One region of the Burkholderia sp. 10_S31 genome, then DNA from elsewhere that is predicted to be linked to it. Evidence: predicted binding sites of a transcription regulator. Region 1 holds the regulator's gene; the other holds the start of a gene.
What was found. Region 1 encodes LexA, which represses DNA repair genes until DNA is damaged. Its sites were predicted from a motif close to ACTGTATNNNNATACAGT; they were not measured.
Positions count from the first base shown of each region.

Region 2: a site for LexA is predicted at 1,844-1,861, ahead of recA (recombinase RecA). Genes of this name have one in related genera too.

Region 1 is NZ_JBXOWK010000003.1:1,483,783-1,487,743, forward strand. Features, by position in the region: gene AC1Z3W_RS26980 (universal stress protein) at 1-339, shown strand, start outside; gene AC1Z3W_RS26985 (DUF2939 domain-containing protein) at 432-1,130, opposite strand; gene AC1Z3W_RS26990 (hypothetical protein) at 1,160-1,498, opposite strand; gene lexA (transcriptional repressor LexA) at 1,525-2,172, opposite strand; gene AC1Z3W_RS27000 (sulfate ABC transporter substrate-binding protein) at 2,437-3,474, shown strand; gene cysT (sulfate ABC transporter permease subunit CysT) at 3,609-3,961, shown strand, end outside.
Region 2 is NZ_JBXOWK010000003.1:2,872,018-2,875,978, reverse strand. Features, by position in the region: gene AC1Z3W_RS33545 (sensor histidine kinase) at 1-1,000, opposite strand, end outside; gene AC1Z3W_RS33540 (response regulator transcription factor) at 1,018-1,746, opposite strand; gene recA (recombinase RecA) at 1,937-3,007, shown strand; gene recX (recombination regulator RecX) at 3,007-3,873, shown strand.

The DNA.
Region 1 (3,961 bases):
CTGACCGACGTCGCGTGCGGCCGCTTCGAGGAAACCGCGCGCGAGATCCTGCAGGAAGGCGTGAACTGGCTGCGCGAGCGTGGCGTCCAGGCGGAAGGCCATTTCGCGTTCGGCTATCCGATCGACGAAATCGCGAATCTCGCGACGGAGTTGAAGGCCGACCTCGTCGTCGTCGGCCATCGGTGCCGCAGCGGGTTGTCGAGATGGTGGATGGGGTCGGGCAACACGCAACTGCTCGATCGCGTGAGCTGCAGCATTCTGGTCGCATGCTCGTCGGCCGAAGAGCAAAAGGCCGAGATCGCGCGCGAACGCGAAGCGGCCACCGCGAACGGCAAGTGACGCAGTAATCGCGTGACCGGCCGGATTGTCCTGCGATTCAGGCCGGTCGCGTGCCGTGCCGCATCAGCGGCGCCTGGTCCGATCGCGACCGCTTACGCGTGCAGGTCGATCGCGGACAGTTTCCACGAGAACAGGCCGAAGCGGTGGAAGATCGCCGCATAGCGTGTGCCGTCGGCACTGCGCTGGTAGGTCACGACGAATTCATCGATATTCCTGTAGCCGGCACTCGTTTGCTGCGGATGACCCGCATCGCTTGGGCTCGCTGGCGCTGGCGCTGGCGCGGGTGCAGGCGCAGCCGAGGCGGTGGGACTGCTGCCCGGTACGGGTGCGCTCGCCGGATTGGCCGGCGGCACGGCCGGTGCGTTTCCGGGCGCACCGCCTGACGGCGGGCCCGACCATTCGGGTGGCCGCTCGCCCGGATTACCGCGCGGCGGGATGCCGCTCATCAGCGCCGCCACACCTTCCGGTGTCGCATAGGCATCGACCAGCGGGCCGATCAATGCAGATCCGATCAGCGCGCCAATCACCGCGAGCGGATTGTCCTTCTTGACCGCGTCGATCCGGCGCATCAACTCGTCCGTGACCTGCTGCTTCAGGCTGATGCGCAGCGACGGAAAATCGACATATTCGCTGACCGCCTGCCCATCGCGCGCGTCGATCGCCGATTTCAGGCGACTGAGCGCGACGTACGGCGACGCGTATGCATAGCCGATCGCCACCAGGGCGGCGACGGCCAGCACGACGATCAGCAGGGGCTTGAGCCGCCAGGCGCGGCCCGAAGATCCAGTCACGATGCCTCCGGTGCGGACAGGTTCCGCAATCAGAGACCGCCGTGCGTGGCCGATCGTTCCTCGTCGATGCAGCGATCGATCATCCGGCACACGGCATCGATCGTCCCGACCATGATGAGCCGCGATCGACCGTGATAGACGCGCACGGGTGCACGGCGCGCCGGTTCCGCGTGATTCAGGCCGGCGTTCAGCGAGACCCGCGCGAATGCGGGGAGCGCTGACGGCAGCAGCGACGCCTGCCGTTCAACTGCGACTTCTTGGCTCACCACGGGCGCCGCGGCGGACAGCGGTGCGCAGGGCGTGCGGCCGCGCAGGTGACGCAGGCGACCGAATTGACGGAAAGGCAGCAAACGGGAAAGGCGTTCCATGATGTTCTCCTCAGCGAGACCGATTGTCAGAGTTCGCCCGAGCGGATCAGCCCGACGGCGATGCCTTCCAGCGCGAATTCCGCGCTGCCGGCCTTGACGAAGATGTTTTCGTAATCCGGGTTCTCCGCGATCAGCTCGAGGCCGCCGGGCCGGCGCATCAGGCGCTTGACCGTGACGTCGTCGCCGAGACGCGCGACGATGATCTGGCCGTCCTTCGCTTCCGTGCGCTTCTGCACGGCGAGGAGGTCGCCGTCGAGAATGCCGGCGTCGCGCATCGACAGGCCGCGCACCTTCAGCAGGTAGTCGGGCTTGCTCGTGAACAGCGCGGGATCGCACGCGTAATGCTGCGAGATATGCTCCTGCGCGAGGATCGGGCTACCGGCCGCGACCCGGCCGACGAGCGGCAGCGACAGTTGCATCAGGCCGGCGTGCGGCAGCGTGAACTGGTGCGGCGCATCGTCGATGCCGAGCAGGCGGATGCCGCGCGACGCGCCGGCGGCCAGCTCGATCACGCCCTTGCGCGCCAGCGCACGGAGATGCTCCTCGGCCGCATTCGGCGAGCTGAAACCCAGCTCGGCCGCGATCTCGGCACGCGTGGGCGGGAAACCGGAGCGCTCGATCGCGCGGCGGATCAAGTCGAACACTTGCTGTTGACGGGCGGTGAGTTTGGTCATGGCTGAACTGTATGGATAGACAGTGAGCTGTATTTTTATACAGTACTTCGCGAATTTCAAGTGTTACTTGAGGTTCGACGCGATCGCGCCGGTTCCGGCGCGATTTCGCGATGTCCGGACGCCGGTTCGTCTGCCGCAACCGTCCGTCCCGTCTGCGTTAGCACTTTTGAGTATTAAAAAATGAAGAACGATTATTTTTAATCATGTAACCCGTTCGCTAGACTGGCCCGACATCGCAATACCGACAACACTGGAGAACCAAGGATGGCGAAGCGCAATACGGGGCTGGCGGGCGGAGCGGGCCGCCTGATCGCAACACTCGCGCTGGGCGCGGCGGCGGCGCTGGGCGTCGCGACACATGCCCAGGCCGATACGACGTTCCTGAACGTGTCCTACGACCCGACGCGCGAGCTGTACCAGGACTTCAACCAGGCGTTCGGCAAGGAGTGGAAGGCGAAGACGGGCGAGACGGTCAACTTCAAGCAGTCGCACGGTGGCTCGGGCGCGCAGGCGCGCTCGGTGCTCGACGGCCTGCAGGCCGACGTCGTGACGCTCGCGCTGGCCTACGACATCGACGCGCTCGCCAACAAGGGGCTCGTCAACAAGGACTGGCAGAAGCGCTTGCCGGACAACGCGTCGCCGTACACGTCGACGATCGTGTTCCTGGTGCGCAAGGGCAACCCGAAAGGGATCAAGGACTGGGACGACCTGACGAAGCCGGGCATCTCGATCGTCACGCCGAACCCGAAGACCTCGGGCGGCGCGCGCTGGAACTACCTGGCCGCATGGGCGTACGCCGTCCACAAGCCGGGTGGCAACGAGCAGACCGCGAAGGAATTCGTGACGAAGCTCTACAAGAATGCGGGCGTGCTCGACTCGGGCGCGCGCGGTGCGACGACGAGCTTCGTGCAGCGCGGGATCGGCGACGTGCTGATCGCGTGGGAGAACGAGGCGTTCCTGTCGGTCAAGGAATTCGGCACCGACAAGTTCGAGATCGTCGTGCCGTCGGTGAGCATCCTGGCCGAGCCGCCCGTTGCCGTGGTCGACAAGGTGGTCGACAAGAAGGGCACGCGCAAGCTGGCCGAGGCCTACCTGAATTTCCTGTACAGCCCGCAGGGCCAGGAGATCGCGGCGCGCAACGACTACCGTCCGCGTTCGAAGAACGTGCCGGCGAACCTGACGAAGCAGTTCCCGAAGCTGAAGCTGTACACGGTCGACGACACGTTCGGCGGCTGGACGAATGCGCAGAAGACGCATTTCGCGGACGGCGGTGTGTTCGACTCGATCTACAAGCCGCAGTAACGCCAGGCAGCAACCCATAACGACAGCGGCGCGCCACGACAGCGCGCCGCATCCCCGACGGTCCGCCGGCGCGACGCCTCGCGCCGGCGTTTGCGTCGGACCCGTGAGCAGCAACGACCCAGCAAGAGCATCCGATGACGACGTACACCTTTCGCAAGCCGAGCGCGCTGCCCGGTTTCGGCGTGACGCTCGGCATCACGGTGGCCTATTTGAGCCTCGTGGTGCTGATCCCGCTCGCCGCCACGTTCCTGAAGACCGCGACGCTGTCGTGGGACCAGTTCGTCACCGCCGTCGCGTCGCCGCGCGTACTCGCGTCGTACCGGCTGACGTTCTCCGCCGCGCTCGGCGGCGCCTTGATCAACGCCGTGTTCGGCTTTCTCGTCGCGTGGGTGCTGGTGCGCTACACGTTTCCGTTCAAGCGCATCGTCGACGCAATCGTCGACCTGCCGTTCGCGCTACCGACGTCGGTCGCCGGCATCTCGCTTGC
Region 2 (3,961 bases), 1.4 Mb from region 1:
CGAGCCGCGCGGCCTGCTCGGAACTCGTCGCGATCTGCTCGAGCGAGCGCTGCACGTCGGGTGGCACCGGGTGGCGCAACGCGAATTCGGCCTGCGTGCGCAGCCCCGCGAGCGGCGTCTTCATCTGGTGCGCGGCGTCGGCGATGAAGCGTTTCTGCAGTGCCATGTTCTGTTCGAGACGCGCGAGCAGGTCGTTGAACGACGTGACGAGCGGCTCGATCTCGGGCGGCGCGCGCTGCGCCTCGACGGGTGACAGGTCGTCGGGCCGCCGCGCGCGGATGTGCGCCTGCAGCGCGTTGAGCGGCGCGAGCCCGCGCGACAGCCCGAACCAGACGAGCAGGATCGCGAGCGGCAGGATCACGAACTGCGGCAGGATCACGCCCTTGATGATGTCGTTCGCGAGCGCGTTGCGCTTGTCGAGCGTCTCGCCGACCTGCACGAGCACGGGCTGCGTGCCGCTCGACTCCGGCAGCGCGACAGTCGTATACGCGACGCGCACGTCGTTGCCGCGCAGCAGGTCGTCGCGGAACACGACGACGCCCGGCGGTGGGCGGTCCTCGTCGCGCGGCAGCGGCATGTCGGCCTCGCCCGCGACCAGCTCGCCGCGCGTGCCGAGCACCTGGAAGTACACGCTGTCGATGTTGTCCGCGCGCAGGAAGTCGCGCGTCTGCTGCGGCAGCGTCAACTCGGCGACGCCATTGACCGGATGGATCTGCCGCGCGAGCACGTATGCGTTGGTCTCGAGGGCGCGATCGAACGGGCCGTTCGCGATCGTCTTCGCGACGAGATAGGTGACGGCGATGCTCATCGGCCACAGCAGCAGGAGCGGCGCGAGCATCCAGTCGAGGATTTCGCCGAACAGCGAGCGCGGGCGCGCGGCCTCGGGCGTGTCGGTTTCGTCGGGCGGCGCGAACGGGTTCTCGTAGCGCGCGTCGCGCGCGGCATCGGCGGCGGACGGCTGCTCGCCGGTCGGATGGCGGGAACGGGCCGGCGTGGCCATCGCGGCGACGGCCGTGTTCAGCGCAGTGGCGTGCCGGCCGCCGCGGGCTGGGGCGCGGCCGTGTCGGCCGGTGCCGCGGGCGCGACTTTCTCGAGGCAGTAGCCGAGGCCGCGCACGGTGGAAATCCGCACGCCGCTCGGCTCGATCTTCTTGCGCAGCCGGTGCACGTACACTTCGATCGCGTTGTTGCTGACTTCCTCGCCCCATTCGCACAGATGGTCGACGAGCTGCTCCTTCGACACGAGCCGGCCGATGCGCTGCAGCAGCACTTCGAGCAGACCGAGTTCGCGCGCGGACAGGTCGAGCACGCGATCGTTCGCATACGCGATGCGGCCGACCTGGTCGAACGCGAGCGAGCCGTGGCGCACGACGGTCGGGCCGCCGCCCGCGCCGCGCCGGGTCAGCGCGCGCACGCGTGCCTCGAGTTCGTTGAGTGCGAACGGCTTGGCCATGTAGTCGTCCGCGCCGAGGTCGAGCCCCTTCACGCGCTCGTCGACGCTGTCGGCGGCGGTCAGGATCAGCACGGGGAGATTGGAATTGCGCGCGCGCAGGCGCTTCAGCACGTCGAGCCCGGACATCTTGGGCAGTCCGAGATCGAGGATCAGCAGGTCGAAGGTCTGCATCGACAGCGCGGTATCGGCATCGACGCCGCTCTTCACGTGGTCGACCGCATAGCCCGATTGGCGGAGTGATCGGGTCAGGCCGTCCGCGAGTATGCTGTCGTCTTCGGCGATGAGAATTCGCATGTTGCTGACCGGTGGCCGGCGGGGCGTTCACGCCGGCGCGGCTGTCTCCGAAGTTATCCGTGTACAACGCAGCCTGCATTGCGGGCTTGCATAAAACACTGTTTTTTTATACAGTGTCTGCATTCGTGGGCGGCGCTTGAAAGCGGGCGCGCCTCTAACAGACGCTGCTCATCATAGCAAAGGACGATTCATGGAAGATAGCAAGAAGGGCTCCGGGATGACCGCCGAGAAGAGCAAGGCGCTGGCGGCCGCACTCGCGCAGATCGAGAAGCAGTTCGGCAAAGGATCGATCATGCGGATGGGCGACGGCGAAGCGACCGAAGACATCCAGGTTGTCTCCACGGGCTCGCTGGGTCTGGATATCGCACTTGGCGTCGGCGGCCTGCCGCGCGGCCGGGTGGTCGAGATCTACGGTCCGGAATCGTCCGGTAAAACCACGCTCACGCTGCAGGTCATCGCCGAACTGCAGAAGCTGGGCGGCACGGCAGCCTTCATCGACGCCGAGCACGCACTCGACGTTCAATATGCAGCGAAGCTCGGCGTGAATGTGCCGGAGCTGCTGATCTCGCAGCCGGACACCGGCGAGCAGGCGCTCGAAATCACCGATGCGCTGGTGCGCTCGGGCTCGATCGACATGATCGTGATCGACTCGGTCGCGGCACTCGTGCCGAAGGCTGAAATCGAAGGCGAGATGGGCGATTCGCTGCCGGGCCTGCAGGCTCGCCTGATGTCGCAGGCGCTGCGCAAGCTGACGGGCACGATCAAGCGCACGAACTGCCTCGTGATCTTCATCAACCAGATCCGGATGAAGATCGGCGTGATGTTCGGCAACCCGGAAACCACAACGGGCGGCAACGCGCTCAAGTTCTACTCGTCGGTGCGTCTGGATATCCGCCGGATCGGCTCGATCAAGAAGAACGACGAGGTGATCGGCAACGAAACCCGCGTGAAGGTCGTCAAGAACAAGGTGTCGCCGCCGTTCCGCGAAGCGATCTTCGACATCCTGTATGGCGAAGGCATTTCGCGTCAGGGCGAGATCATCGATCTCGGCGTGCAGGCGAAGATCGTCGACAAGGCAGGCGCCTGGTACAGCTACAACGGCGAGAAGATCGGTCAGGGCAAGGACAACGCGCGTGAATTCCTGCGCGAGAATCCGGAAATCGCCCGCGAGATCGAGAACCGCATTCGTGAGTCGCTTGGCGTCGCTGCGATGCCCGATGGCGCAGGCAACGAAGCCGAGGCGATGGACGAAGAAGAGTGATGGTCGGGCGCCGAGGTCAGGCTGGCGAACCGGAACCGAGCGACGCGCCCGAAACGGCGGGTCGCTCCGGCCGGCGAGCCGAATCCTCGGGGGCCGACCGGCGGGGCGCGGGCAGTCATGCCGCGAACCGCACCGCGACGAGGGCATCCGACGATGCCCTCGTTTCGTTTGAGATTACCGTGCCGGTCGATCCGTTCGACGACGACGAATCGTTCGACGCGCATGACCGGTCGAGTCGTCACGTGTCCGGTGTCAGCTTCCCGGGCGAGCGCGCGGCCGATGCGGCTGCGCCGGTCAAGGAAGATGTGTATACGCGCAGCAGCCAGCATCCACGCCGCCCGCGCCGCGCATCCGGCAGCGCTGCCGGCGCGGCTTCCGGCAACGAGGCACCCACCGAGCGCAAATCGTCGAAACCGCCGCGTTCGCTGAAGGGCCGCGCGCTCGGCTACCTGTCCCGGCGCGAATACAGCCGCGCCGAACTCGCGCGCAAGCTCGCGCCGTACGTCGGCGAGGACGAATCGGTCGAACCGGTGCTCGATGCGCTGGAGAAGGAGGGCTGGCTGTCCGATGCGCGCTTTGCCGAAAGCCTCGTGCATCGCCGCGCGTCGCGTGTCGGCGTCGCACGCATCGTCAGTGAACTGAAGCGCCATGCGGTCGGCGACAGTCTCGTCGAGGAAGTGAATGCACAATTGCGCGAGACCGAGTTGACACGTGCACAGGCCGTCTGGCGCAAGAAATTCGGTGCACTGCCGCAAACGCCGGCCGAGCGCGCGAAGCAGGCGCGCTTTCTCGCCGCGCGCGGCTTTTCGAGCGCGACCATCGTGAAATTGCTGAAGGTCGGCGACGATTTCCCGATCGACGACTGACGGGTTCGGTCGCGCGCTGCGCGCGATTTTGCTGCAATGCAACCGTTTCCGGACAGGCGGGAATACCCGCCTTCGCGGCCGAATGCCT